2 regions of the Serratia sp. 25CWL12 genome follow, and region 1 is predicted to be linked to the other one. Evidence: riboswitches for the same ligand, from Rfam matches in the RefSeq annotation. Region 1 holds a riboswitch; the other holds the start of a gene.

Region 1 (7,357 bases):
TGTACTGCATCACCTTCTTTCAGAGACTCAGTAATAGCAGACAGGGTAGATTCTAGAGCCAGTTTAGCTTGAGCTTTAGAAAGGTCAGCCTTATCTGCGATTACATCAATCAGTTGAGTCTTGTTCATAATTTATCCTTACAATGTGTTTATCGTTTGCAAAGCATCGAGTGCGACGGATATGCCGATAAACAGCACTCTCCTGCATACACGCACCAATAGCCACTTTTTTTTCGCCCCCCAAATGTAGACCAGACAGGGTGGGGATGTGAAGCCTTAAGGCATGACAAATCAGGTGTTAAATCACGTTTTATTATCTTATTGCGTTAATTTTATCCCAATATTGCTGATTGCCGCCTCTCGCAGGTCAGATCGCAACCCTTTTATCAGATCCAAATCACGCTCAGGACAAGCAGCCAACAGGCGGAAAATCTCCCATTGGAGATCCCACTCTTCCTCAATTGCAGGTAAAACGTTCAACTCTTCGTCGGTCATTTCTTTACCCGCCTGAGTCATTTCCAACATCGCCACGGTACGAATTGAGGCTTCGCTAATGGCGATGGCGTGTTCCAATGTCTCACCACTGAGGCGCGAATGAAGCAGTTCCCCTAATGCGATACAAGCATCGATCGCCGGATAAACACCATAAAGATCGTAATCTTCTGCTGAGGGGATGGCCTCTTCCAACTTTTCCAACTGACTGTCAAAGTTGACTTTGGCATCTTTCACCACCAGCGTTTCCCAAGCCAGATCAAGAATACGGCGATAGACTGCAGGATCACCAAACTCCGTTTGCAGACAGAACATCTGGTAATTAGGGTACATACGTTCGCACAGACTAGCCATAAAGGTTAAATGTTGCCAACTTTCCAGCTTTTCCAAACGCAAATGAATCGGGTTACGTAGCATGACCTACTCTCTTACTCGTTATCTGCCGCGCAGTGTACCCGAAATCGCGCAGGGCGGCATCTCTGAATGCGATGACTGCTGCAACCAGCGGGTAAACGCCGGGCGACGAGAAGCAATCGCATCAGCCCAACGTGTAGGTTCGGGCAAACGATAGCCTGCCATACATCGCTACATCGCTGTACCCACGTCAATGCGCTATCGGTACTGATACGGTGCCCGGTAGAAATAAACAATGGCTGACAGCGCGCCTTACTGCGCCATACCCACGCCAATTGTTCCCCTTTGTCCTCGAGTGCAGCCAATGCTCCCACTTCCGTATCCAAGGGCTCAAACCTGCCACACAACCGTTTTTTCGCCACACCAATAGTTGGAACGTTGACCAACAAACCAAAGTGGCTGGCAACCCCCAAACGCCTTGGGTGTGAAATACCATGACCATCAACAAAGAGCAGATCAGGTTTCTGTTGCAACTGCTCCCAGGCAGCAAGCAATGCCGGATATTCACGAAAAGAGAGAAAACCCGGAATATAGGGCATGGTGGTGTTGATACGAGCAATCTGGTACTCCACCAGCGCCAAAGAAGGATAGCGCAGAATAGCAATGGCAGCGCGCGTCACCGCACCTTGATGCTCAAAACCGACATCTGCACCCGCAATAAATAGCGGAGGATCACGCAAAAAGTCATCATAGCGAATCACCTCTGCGGCATGTTGTAACTGTGTGGCTCGCAGGGCTGAGGTATCAATCACCGCATTTCCTTACCGTTCAGCGATGGTATTTAGCCGAAAGTGCATGCACCGCCTCAACAAAGGCGCCCGCATGGGCCGGTGGCACATCCTGATGAATGCCATGCCCAAGATTAAATACATGCCCGTCACCATCACCGAAACCTGCCAGAATGGTTTCTACTTCCTGCGCAATACGTTCTGGCGCAGCATAAAGTATTGAAGGATCCATATTGCCTTGCAGAGCTACCTGATGCCCCACTCGGCGACGTGCCTCAGCAATATCTATCGTCCAGTCCAGGCCCAAGGCATCACAACCGGTCGCGGCCATCGCTTCCAGCCACTGCCCGCCCCCTTTGGTAAACAGAGTGACAGGTACACGACGACCTTCGTTTTCCCGCAACAAGCCATCGACAATTTTATGCATATAGTGCAGCGAGAACTCACGGTAATCACGCCCGGTCAGCACCCCACCCCAGGTATCAAACACCATGACAGACTGGGCACCGGCCTTAATCTGGGCATTGAGATAAAGAATGACGCTGTCCGCCAGTTTATCCAGTAATAGATGCAACGTCTGTGGCTCGGCGTACATCATTTTCTTCAGTTTAGTGAATGCCTTACTGCTCCCGCCCTCCACCATATAGCTCGCCAAAGTCCATGGGCTACCAGAAAAACCGATCAGCGGTACGGCTCCCTTCAACTCACGACGAATGGTACGAACCGCATTCATGACATAACCCAGCTCATCTTCTGGATCACACAGCGGTAGCTTTTCTACATCAGCCCGGCAGACAATCGGCGAAGTAAATCGGGGCCCCTCACCCGCCTCAAAATAGAGCCCCAACCCCATGGCATCAGGGATGGTGAGAATATCAGAAAACAGAATAGCGGCATCCAGCGCATAGCGACGTAAGGGTTGTAATGTCACCTCGCAAGCCAGCTCAGCATTTTTACACAACGACATAAAATCACCGGCCTGAGCACGCGTGGCTTTATATTCTGGCAAATAACGCCCAGCCTGACGCATCATCCATACTGGTGTGACATCCACGGGTTGGCGCAGCAGGGCTCGCAGGTAGCGATCATTTTTCAAATCATTCATTTCTTATTGGTTCCCGTCATCATCAACCCCCATTGTATACTGGGTTGGGTAAGTTGGCGTGAGCACTTAAATCATAAAGACAGCTATTATTCTGCCCGACACAGCACTACCGTATCTTCAATCAGGCGACGCGCGACAGTACCTGGCGGGGGTAACAGCGGTAATTGGTCATAACGATACCAGCCAGCATTGAGTAGCTCTTTCGGGTCATGCTGCAGTTCCCCTGCCTGATAATCTGCCATAAACGCCATCATCAACGAATGAGGGAATGGCCAAGGTTGTGAGGTGACATAACGCAAATTCTTGATAACGATATTGCTCTCTTCCATCACTTCCCGTGCTACCGCCTGTTCCAGCGTTTCCCCCACCTCCACAAACCCCGCCAGCACGGTATGTATACCACCACGGTGACGCACATGTTGAGCCAGCAGGATTTCATCATCACGGCGAATGGCAACAATCACGCAAGGGGCGATCTGCGGGTAATAACGCTCGCGGCAGTGATCACAAAGGCAAGCATTTTCACTTCGGCTGAAATGCATTTTATGACCACAGTAGCCACAAAAACGGTGTGAGCGATAAAAGTCCGCCAACTGCACACCCCGCCCAGCCAGTTGAAACAGACCTCGATCAAGATCGAGCAATTGGCGCACCGAGTTCATCTCCCTCGGCATCGATTGACGCACCAACCACACTGGGGCACCCTCCCATTCGCCAATCTGACGGGCCAATTGACCATGCAATGAAAATATTGCTGCAGAACCAAACGGCAGTTCACCCTTTGGTAACCAGATTTTGCTTTCATGGCTGACTATCCACCAGCCCTGTTCATTACCTGTTAATGCAAATTCCATATGTTGTTGCACAACCTCTGCGTCACTGGCAAGCTAGTCATTGGCTTATCACCTTTTAATAACTTACTGTTTATAACCCAAGTTCATGCAAGTTGCAGCCCCTAGCAGCCTGCATAGTGACAGAAAATTTAATTTGATTACTCACGGAGTCAACTATGCTCAACCAATTGGAAAGCCTGACTCAACGCGTTGGTGGCAATAATCAGTTAGTCGATCAGTGGCTACAGGCCCGCGAGCAATTGTTGGTTGCCTATTATTCTTTAGTCGGTATCAAACCGAGTAAGGGAAAACCTACGCCGTTAAATGAAAAAGCGCTGGAGAATTTTTACCATAATCTGCTGGACTACCTCTCTGCGGGGCATTTTCACGTTTATGCCAAAATTATCAAACAGGTGGAAGGCTCCGCCAGTCCGAAAATGGCACTAACCACCAAGTTCTATCCAAAGTTGGAAGCCAATACCGAAGCCATCATGGCATTTCATGATCGCTACAGCGGGGTTGAACTCGACCAAGATCTCTGTCTGGAGTTCAACCAGGCGTTATCAGATATCGGCGAAACGTTAGCATCACGTTTTGCACTAGAGGACCAATTAATTCTACGGGCAGCGGAGATCTTGCAGCAAAACCAATCCTGACGCCACCAGCACTGAGCCGTAGCAATGCAAAAGATGACGCGTTAGCTTGTAGTTTTTATTAAGCCTTTTATACTGGCAACATCTTGTCGGAGTGCCTAGCGCTGATTGCTTCATTAAATCAGCCAGGCTGAGACCGTTAATTCGGGATCCGCGGAACCTGATCGGGTTAATACCCGCGAAGGGAACAAGAGTAATCTATTGGCAGCGGCCCCACCCTTTGCGGGCTAACTCGCTGCCAGTCAATATCATTACTCCCGCCAAGCTCCAGACAAGCAATTTTCCACACATCAACACACTGATAGGAATTTGCTATGTCTACCATAAATAAACCACGTGTCCGTAAAGAACAGCGCGATGAAGCACAACAGTTTATTGATTCTTTACAAGGTACCACCTTCCCTAACTCACACCGTATCTATCTTGCCGGTTCCCGTAGCGATATTCAGGTACCGATGCGTGAAATTCAGCTGAGCCCAACGCTGATTGGCGGCACTAAAGACAACCCTCAATATCAACAGAACGAAGCCATTCCGGTGTATGACACCGCAGGCCCCTATGGTGATCCGCAGGCAACCATTAATGTCCACCAGGGGTTAAAAAAACTACGCGCTGGCTGGATTGCAGCACGAGAAGATACCGAAACACTAAGCCACGTCAGTTCGGGGTTTACCCAACAACGGCTGGCCGACGCCGGGTTGAATCACCTGCGTTTCGAGCACCTACCTCAGCCACGTAAAGCGTGTAAGGGCAAGTGCGTCACTCAGTTGCACTATGCGCGAAGCGGCATGGTGACACCAGAAATGGAATTTATTGCCATCCGTGAAAACATGGGGCGCGAGCGTATCTGTAGCGAAGTCCTACGCCAACAGCATCCGGGCCAAAGTTGGGGAGCTAACCTACCGGAAAACATTACACCCGAGTTTGTCCGCCAAGAAGTGGCTGCCGGGCGAGCCATCATCCCCGCTAATATTAACCACCCTGAATCCGAGCCAATGATTATTGGTCGTAATTTTCTGGTCAAAGTGAATGCCAATATCGGCAATTCGGCCGTTACATCATCAATCGAAGAAGAAGTAGAGAAGTTGGTGTGGTCAACCCGTTGGGGAGCCGATACCGTGATGGATCTCTCTACTGGCCGCTATATCCACGAAACACGCGAATGGATCCTGCGTAACAGTCCGGTGCCGATTGGTACCGTGCCGATCTATCAGGCACTGGAAAAAGTGAATGGTGTAGCGGAAAACCTAAACTGGGAAATCTTCCGCGATACCCTGGTGGAACAGGCGGAACAAGGCGTCGATTACTTCACTATCCATGCAGGCGTGTTGCTGCGTTACGTACCGATGACCGCCAAACGGTTGACCGGCATTGTCTCCCGTGGGGGGTCGATCATGGCAAAGTGGTGTCTATCCCATCACCAGGAAAACTTTCTCTATCAGCATTTCCGTGAAATCTGTCAGATTTGCGCCGCCTATGATGTCTCACTATCGCTGGGTGATGGCTTGCGTCCAGGCTCTATTCAAGATGCTAATGACGAAGCCCAATTCGCCGAACTGCACACGCTGGGGGAGCTCACTAAAATTGCCTGGGAATATGATGTCCAAGTGATGATCGAAGGCCCAGGTCATGTGCCGATGCAACGGATCCAGCGCAACATGACCGAAGAGCTGGAATCCTGTTCTGAAGCCCCCTTCTATACATTGGGGCCATTGACCACCGACATTGCTCCGGGTTATGACCATTTCACCTCGGGGATTGGTGCGGCGATGATCGGCTGGTTTGGTTGCGCAATGCTCTGCTATGTGACACCGAAAGAGCATCTCGGCTTACCCAACAAGGAAGATGTGAAACAGGGGCTAATTACTTACAAAATCGCCGCCCATGCCGCCGATTTGGCGAAAGGCCATCCTGGTGCGCAGATCCGTGATAACGCCATGTCCAAGGCACGTTTTGAATTCCGCTGGGAAGATCAGTTCAATCTGGCATTGGATCCACAGACCGCCCGCTCCTATCACGATGAAACGCTGCCCCAGGCATCTGGCAAGATCGCCCATTTCTGTTCCATGTGTGGGCCAAAGTTCTGTTCAATGAAGATATCCCACGAAGTGCGAGCCTATGCCGCAACGCAAAATGCTGTAACACAAGGGGCGAACCATCCCGATGAAGTACAGCTGACTGGCATGGAAAAGATGTCGGCCGCATTCCGCTCCCGGGGCAACGAGCTCTACCATAGTGCGAGCAATCTGCTGGAGGAGAGCGATAATGACTGATATCACGACGCCCTTCCCCGCAACGCCATACAAACTCGGCTTATACCCGGTAGTCGACAGTGTTGCCTGGATCGCCCGCCTACTGGATGCCGGAGTCACCACCATCCAATTACGCATCAAGGATCTTGCCGATGAACAGGTGGAGGCGGATATTATTGCCGCCATCGCGCTCGGTAAACGTTATCAGGCACGCTTATTTATCAACGATTACTGGCAACTCGCTATCAAGCACCATGCCTACGGCGTTCATCTAGGACAAGAGGATTTAAATACCACCGACCTGCAGGCAATCCATCGAGCAGGGTTACGTTTGGGGGTTTCCACCCATGATGATCACGAACTCGCCCGGGCCATAGCCGTAAAACCCTCTTATATTGCACTGGGTCATATTTTTCCGACACAGACCAAAGAGATGCCCTCCGAGCCCCAAGGTCTGGCAGAACTACAACGCCACGTTGCCGGGTTGCAAGACTACCCTACCGTGGCCATTGGTGGGATCAGTATTGAACGCGTTCCGGCGGTTCTGGCCTGTGGTGTGGGTAGCGTTGCCGTGGTCAGTGCTATCACACAAGCCGCGGACTGGCGCATCGCCACCGCACAATTACTGCGCTTGATTGAAGGGAAGGAGTCACCCGATGCTCAATGACCAAGAATTTCTACGCTACAGCCGCCAACTGTTGTTGGAAGATATTGGCCCAGAGGGTCAGGAGAAGCTGAAGCAGGCTAGGGTACTGATTGTCGGATTGGGAGGGCTGGGTTCCCCGGCTGCACTCTATCTGGCTGCCGCTGGCGTTGGCACACTCCTGCTGGCAGATGATGACAAACTGCATCTCACCAATCTGCAGCGACAAATTTTATAT
Region 2 (7,357 bases), 1.1 Mb from region 1:
TGGAAGGCCGTATGACGCTGTGTAATATGGCAATAGAAATGGGGGCCAAGGCAGGTTTGGTTGCACCAGACGACACCACGTTCGATTACCTCAAAGGGCGTCAATTCTCCCCAACAGGTGAAAACTGGGAGCAGGCAGTGGCCTATTGGCGCGCTCTGAAATCTGACGCGGATGCCAAGTTTGATACCGTGGTGAGCTTGCGTGCAGAAGAGATCGCCCCCCAAGTCACCTGGGGAACCAACCCAGGCCAGGTCATTGCCATCGATCAGGTGATCCCTGCCCCTGAGTCATTCAGTGACCCGGTTGAACGTGCTTCTGCCGAGAAAGCACTGGCTTATATGGATCTGAAAGCCGGCATCAAATTGACCGACGTGCCAATCGACAAAGTCTTCATCGGCTCCTGTACCAATTCACGTATTGAAGATCTGCGTGCCGCTGCCGCTATTGCCAAAGGGCGCAAAGTCGCCGCTGGTGTGCAAGCCATTGTGGTACCCGGCTCTGGCCCAGTAAAAGCGCAGGCCGAAAAAGAAGGTCTGGACAAGATCTTTATCGAAGCCGGTTTTGAATGGCGTTTGCCTGGTTGCTCTATGTGCCTGGCGATGAACAATGACCGCCTGAATTCAGGTGAACGTTGTGCCTCTACCAGCAACCGTAACTTCGAAGGGCGTCAGGGCCGTGGTGGACGTACCCATCTGGTCAGCCCGGCAATGGCGGCTGCCGCTGCTGTTAGCGGCCATTTTGCCGATATTCGTGAATTGCACTAAGGAGCACCATCATGGCTAAATTTACTCAACATACTGGCTTGGTGGTCCCTCTGGATGCAGCCAATGTCGATACCGATGCCATTATCCCGAAACAGTTTCTGCAAAAAGTCACGCGTACTGGCTTTGGTCAACACCTGTTCAACGACTGGCGCTTTCTGGATGATGCCGGTCAGCAACCCAACCAGGAGTTTGTCCTGAACCAACCCCGCTATAAGGGAGCCAGCATCCTGTTAGCGCGTGAAAACTTCGGTTGTGGCTCATCCCGCGAACATGCGCCATGGGCTTTGGCCGATTACGGTTTCAAAGTAGTGATCGCACCGAGTTTCGCGGATATTTTTTACGGTAATGCCTTCAACAGCCAACTGTTACCCGTCAGGTTGAGTGAGCAAGATGTCGACACCTTATTCAAACTGGTGGCCGAGCAAGAGGGTTGCGAGTTTGTCGTCGATCTGGAAAACCAGACAGTGACAGCAGGAGGTAAAAGTTACCCGTTTGAGATCGACAGCTTCCGTCGTCATTGTATGATTAACGGTTTGGACAGTATCGGATTAACGTTGCAGCACGAAGCGGATATCGCGCGCTTTGAAGCTCAGCGCCCGGCATTTCTGAACTGAGTACGACTATACTCAAGTTCAATGAAGTTGCAGGTAGGCGGCGACACAGCGAATCCCCAGGAGCTTGGCCTACCAAGTGACTGGGGTGAGTGAGGAAAGCCAACACCGCTGCAGCTTTATTGACGACGGGGATAGATCACCCGCCTTAATGGCGGGTGATCATTAACCTGCTTACCAGTAACCCAACCACTTCCACCAAAAACCGCCGATCACCATCCAGATCAGCAAGTTAACGACGCTCATCACAAAGCCCGTTTTCCACCATTCCCCCAGAGTGGCATAACCAGACCCAAAGATAATCGGTGCGGTGCCAGTCCCGTAGTGGGTTAATGACATCATCAGTGAAGAAGAGAAAGCCAAGATCAACCCTAGCAGTGCTGGCGGAGCGCCAAGGGCAATACCTGCGGCAAAGAAAGCGGCAAACATGGCGGTAACGTGGGCGGTGGTACTGGCAAAAAAGTAATGTGAATAGAGATAAACCAGCGTGAGTAAAATGGTGCCACCAATCCAACTCATCCCCAGATGCTCAATGCCCGCCCCCACCGTTTGTGAAAGCCAAGCGATTAACCCGAGTTTACCGAGATAAGTCGCCATCATCACCAATGCAGCAAACCAGACCACGGTATCCCAGGCCCCTTTGTTTTTGAGCACATCGTCCCAAGTCAGTACCCCGGTTATCAACAAGATAGATAAGCCAACGGCAGCTGTCGTTGTGGGGTTAACTACCCAGGTTGCGCCAAAAATCATGGCAGGGCCCCCAGCCCATAGCAGCAACAATAAGAGAAATACACCCAAGGTGATCTTTTCCGGTACCGTTATCGCCCCTAGTTCCCGGAGTTTATCCTGCGCAAAACCAGGGGCATCAGGGGTTTTTGTAATTTCCGGCGGATACAGCATATAAATCACTAACGGCATCACCACCAGCGAACAGATAGCGGGTAACAAGGCGGCAACCGCCCACATGGTCCAAGTAAGCTCGAATTGCGAACCTGCTCCTTTGGCGATTAAATTAACAATCAATGGGTTAGGTGCTGTGGCAGTAATAAACATCGCTGAGGTGATCGGGTTAGCATTGTAGTTCACCAACGCCAGATAACGACCAATCTTGCCAGACGTCTGTAATTCTGGCTTAGAACCAAAACTGTCGGCAATGGACCTCATGATAGGGTGGATAATCCCACCACCACGCGCCGTATTACTTGGTGTTACTGGTGCAATAACGGTTTCTGCCAAGGTTAAGGCATAGGCGATCCCCAGCGTTTTTTTGCCAAACAGAGAAATAAAGTAATAGCCGATACGTGCCCCTAAGCCTGTCTTACTGAGGCTCAGAGAGATCAACATCGAGAAGCCAATTAACCAGATAAGTTGATTGGAAAAACCACTCAGCGCATCATCCAATGCCGCCCCGGGCTTATCGGGGTTAGTCACCCCAGTCAGCGCCACCAACGCAATAGCAATGATGGAAACCGCACCAATGGGCATCGCCTTGCCAATGATGGCAATGATAGTACCAATAAATAATGCCAACAGATGCCAAGCATTAGGAGCAACCCCTTCAGGTACCGGGATCACAAACCAGATAAGTAGAGCAACAATAACGGCAAAGAGAGAAGGTACAATCTTTGGGGGAGTCAGTTTATCCATAACATATCCATTCTTTATCCCCGCCGTGCTTCAAACTGCTGGAGTATTAGCTACCGGCAACTTAAATTAGCTGGAATATAGGTTGATTAACATCTTGGCAGCAAGATAGTAAATTGCGTATAATTCGTGCGCTAAATCACTTTTATTCTAGGGCGTTAAGCGACTCTTTCTCAATAAAATACATGAAGTAACAGTGGCGTGACACATCCCCCGTCACACTTCCTGTACTTTTCATCCCCCCTATTTTCTCCCATACCCTAGCCAGCTCAACAATATTTATGCCGCGTGTCATCTTTGGCGTTGCAAAAATCAGAGGATTACATTCTAAAACGGAAGAAAAAGAGAATACGGCTTGAATGGCGGCGGCTGGGGGACAATAAAAAAACCAGTGAGTCTCCCCACTGGCTGGTGAAAAACACCATTACTCAGAAACTGTTACCGTCCGCGACTCTCTTTATCATTCAGTGACGGGGTATCCCACTGCAACAAGTGGGCGAGGATATTCAAGCGCGCCTCCATCGGCACCGCCTTCAGCCAATTTGCTTTCTGTTGTTCGATATTAGCGAAATAGCCCTGATAAAATTGTTTGGCTAAAAAAAGGTTCATCAATCTCCCTCCGCTGTTTCAACTAACCACATTATCAGCGTAATATAGGGGAAGATAAATTGACGAATTGCACCCAGAGAGTTCCTCTTTTATGTCCACTTCGCGCTTGCAACAACAGTTTATTCGCCTATGGCAACACTGCCACGGGCAATCTATTGAAACCACACTGCAAGAACTGGCACAAGTACTCTGCTGTTCACGCCGCCATGTCCGTTCACTACTCAGTACCATGCAACAACAAGGCTGGCTGAGCTGGCAAGCCGAATCCGGGCGCGGTAAACGCTCACGCTTAAATTTTCATTACACCGGTCTGGCCTTACAGCAACAACGAGCTGAAGAGTTATTAGAACAGGATCGCATCGATCAACTGGTGCAACTGGTGGGCGATAAAAATGTGGTTCGCCAGATGCTGCTCTCTCAGTTAGGACGCAGCTTCCGCCAAGGTAAGCATATCTTGCGGGTCCTCTACTATCGCCAACTTGACAATCTGCTGCCCGGTTCAGCGCTACGCCGCTCGGAAACCCATCTGGCCCGGCAGATTTTCAATGGGTTAACTCGCATAAATGAGGAAAATGGGGAACTCGAACCGGACCTCTCACATCATTGGCAAACCATCAGCCCGTTACATTGGCGTTTTTATCTGCGCCCGGCGATTCATTTTCATCATGGCCGCGAGCTGGAAATGGAGGATGTCACCTATTCGCTAAGCCGTCTTATTTCTCAGCCCCTGTTTTCACATATTGACCGGGTAGTTTCCCCTACGCCTTATGTTATTGATGTCCATCTCCATACCCCTGACTATTGGCTGCCCTGGCTGCTGGGAAGTGTACACGCCATGATCCTGCCACGGGAATGGCAAAGTCTGCCAGACTTTTCCCGCCATCCGGTGGGTACCGGGCCTTACCGGGTGGTGCGCAATCATCACGGCCAGATGAAAATTCATGCTTTTGATGACTATTTCGGTTATCGCGCTCTTATCGATGAAGTTAATATCTGGCTATTGCCGGAAGTGGCAGAAGAACTGATCCATCCCGGTGTACAGCTACAGGGGGATGATAGCGGTAAAAATGAACTGGAAAACCGGCTAGAAGAAGGCTGCTACTTTCTACTGTTTGATCAGCGCTCCCCTCTGGCTTCAGATGCCGAAATCCGCCATTGGCTCTGTGCGTTGTTCAACCCTATTGCACTGCTTAACCATGCAAGTTCAATCTATCAACGTTACTGGGCACCGGCCTATGGTATGTTGCCACGCTGGTTGCATAACCGCACCTTCGAGCCCCCTCAAAAACCAGCAAACCTGACCACACTGACACTGACCTTCTACGGTGAACACTCCGAGTTTCATGCCATCCAGCAAGCCATTGGGTCGCTGCTGGCAGAACACCACATCACCCTCAAGGTACAAACCATCAGCTACGACGCCTGGCATCAAGGCGAGGCAGAAAGTGACCTGTGGCTGGGCAGTGCCAACTTTACGCTACCACTGGAGTTTTCCCTGTTTGCTACGCTGTATGAATTACCGTTGATTCAGCATTGCCTGAATGAAGATATGGCACAAAATGCCCTATTATGGCGAGATAACCGCCTATCAATTGCAGAATTCAGCCAGCGGCTAGTGAGCAGCCATCAGTTGCACCCTTTGTTTCATCACTGGTTACAACTGCATGGTCAATGCAGCATGCGCGGAGTGCGAATGAATACGCTGGGCTGGTTTGACTTTAAATCTGCCTGGTTTGCACCACCCGAAGTTTAACCGCCCTCCCAAAGGAACTGTTCTTTTACGGCACATGGGATAATCGGCTTTCACCCGCATCCATTAGCCTTTACAATAGCGCCGTCTCAACGGGGTGCGGAAAATCCCCATCGTTGCCTGAAACGCAACGGACTGTGCCCAACGGGGTGTTGCTCAATACAATGCAACACCTGCACAGCCAGTTTTTCCGCTGAGAGTACACCCGTCGAACCTGATCCGGTCAATACCGGCGGAGGGATTTGAGTACTGCGTTGTTGCTCTGCTATCAATTTCCAGTGGCTACCAACAGGTAAGCACCTGAATTAGCCAAGATGCTGACTAAGCTATTGGTTAATTTGAAATAAGCTAGTGAACCCGCCCTCAGATACCTTTGCCCCTTATTTTTCAGGAGTGCAAAGTGGTCAAGAAATACCTACCTTGTTTATTACTGTTATTAACCATGCCAGCCTTGGCGAAGCCAACACTGACGGTCTACACCTATGATTCTTTCGCTGCCGACTGGGGCCCTGGCCCAGCAGTAAAAAAAGCGTTTGAAGCAGATTGTGATTGTGAGTTGAAATTCGTCGCGCTGGAAGATGGCGTTTCATTACTTAATCGCCTGAAGATGGAAGGTAGCAACAGCGCCGCCGATGTGGTTCTGGGGTTAGATAACAATCTTCTACAAGCCGCCCAGCAAACCGGTCTGTTCACCGCCAGCCAAGTGGACATCAGCAAGCTCAATATCCCAGACGGTTGGCACGACCAGACTTTCGTGCCTTATGACTATGGCTATTTTGCTTTCGTCTATGACAAAAACAAACTGAAGAACCCACCGAAAAGCTTAAAAGAACTGGTGAGTAGCGATCAGCCCTGGAAGATCATCTATCAGGATCCTCGCACCAGTACCCCGGGGCTTGGACTGCTGCTATGGATGCAGAAAGTCTATGGAGACGATGCACCACAAGCCTGGCAACAATTGGCAAAGAAAACCGTCACCGTCACCAAAGGCTGGAGCGAAGCCTATGGCCTGTTCCTGAAAGGGGAAAGTGATATGGTGCTCAGTTATACCACCTCCCCGGCCTATCACCTGATCGAAGAGAAAAAAGACCAGTATGCCGCAGCAAACTTTAGTGAAGGTCACTATCTGCAAGTGGAGGTAGCGAGCCGGCTGAAAGCCAGTAAGCAGCCTGAATTGGCAGAACGCTTTATGCAATTTATGGTTTCACCGGCATTCCAAAACACCATCGCAACGGGTAACTGGATGTATCCGGTCACCAATACGCCACTCCCGGCGGATTTCGAACAGATAATGGTGCCGAAAACCGCTTTGCAATTCAGTTCAGAAGAAGTAGCACAGCAACGTGGTAACTGGGTCCAGGCATGGCAAACCGCCGTCAGCCACTGATCGCCGCCTGGTTATGGCCTGGTCTGCTCGCCGCAGGCCTGATCCTGCTTATCGCGTTAGCCGCCATGGGTTCTCTATGGCGGCACGCCCCTGAAAGCAGCGGGCCTAACTTGTGGCAAGACCGTTATTTGTGGCATGTGGTGCGTTTCACCTTTTGGCAGGCGCTGCTATCGGCCCTGTTTTCTGTTTTCCCCGCCATCTGGCTTGCCCGGGCACTGTATCGTCGGCGCTTCCCAGGCCGCAATTTGCTGCTACGTCTATGCGCCATGACCCTGGTGTTACCAGTGTTGGTGGCGGTGTTCGGCATACTGAGCGTGTATGGTCGGCAAGGTTGGTTGGCGGCCCTATGCGCCTGGCTAGGGGTGGATTACCAGTTTTCACCTTATGGGCTGCAAGGTATTTTGCTGGCCCATGTGTTCTTTAACCTGCCACTGGCGACCCGTTTATTACTCCAGGCGTTGGAGAACATTCCGAGTGAACAACGTCAGCTAGCCGCTCAACTGGGCATGAACGGCTGGCAGCAGTTCCGTTTTGTCGAGTGGCCAGCACTTCGCCGCCAACTTTTCCCCAGTGCTGCTTTAGTGTTTATGCT

The links. A riboswitch is a leader RNA that binds a small molecule or an ion and turns the genes downstream of it on or off. The one in region 1 is predicted to bind thiamine pyrophosphate.
Region 2: linked by a shared signal. The riboswitch ahead of thiB (thiamine ABC transporter substrate binding subunit) and the one ahead of thiC (phosphomethylpyrimidine synthase ThiC) in region 1 are both predicted to bind thiamine pyrophosphate.

What each region holds. Positions count from the first base shown of each region.
Region 1 is NZ_CM147698.1:4,517,593-4,524,949, reverse strand. Features, by position in the region: gene hupA (nucleoid-associated protein HU-alpha) at 1-128, opposite strand, end outside; gene ACX9GV_RS19790 (YjaG family protein) at 318-908, opposite strand; partial or broken gene nfi (deoxyribonuclease V) at 927-1,654, opposite strand; gene hemE (uroporphyrinogen decarboxylase) at 1,674-2,738, opposite strand; gene nudC (NAD(+) diphosphatase) at 2,825-3,592, opposite strand; gene ACX9GV_RS19770 (Rsd/AlgQ family anti-sigma factor) at 3,748-4,227, shown strand; TPP riboswitch at 4,305-4,428, shown strand; gene thiC (phosphomethylpyrimidine synthase ThiC) at 4,539-6,497, shown strand; gene thiE (thiamine phosphate synthase) at 6,490-7,143, shown strand; gene ACX9GV_RS19755 (HesA/MoeB/ThiF family protein) at 7,133-7,357, shown strand, end outside.
Region 2 is NZ_CM147698.1:3,445,889-3,453,245, forward strand. Features, by position in the region: gene leuC (3-isopropylmalate dehydratase large subunit) at 1-764, shown strand, start outside; gene leuD (3-isopropylmalate dehydratase small subunit) at 776-1,378, shown strand; gene ACX9GV_RS14880 (DASS family sodium-coupled anion symporter) at 1,550-3,022, opposite strand; gene sgrT (glucose uptake inhibitor SgrT) at 3,458-3,628, opposite strand; gene sgrR (HTH-type transcriptional regulator SgrR) at 3,720-5,381, shown strand; TPP riboswitch at 5,514-5,637, shown strand; gene thiB (thiamine ABC transporter substrate binding subunit) at 5,779-6,765, shown strand; gene thiP (thiamine/thiamine pyrophosphate ABC transporter permease ThiP) at 6,741-7,357, shown strand, end outside.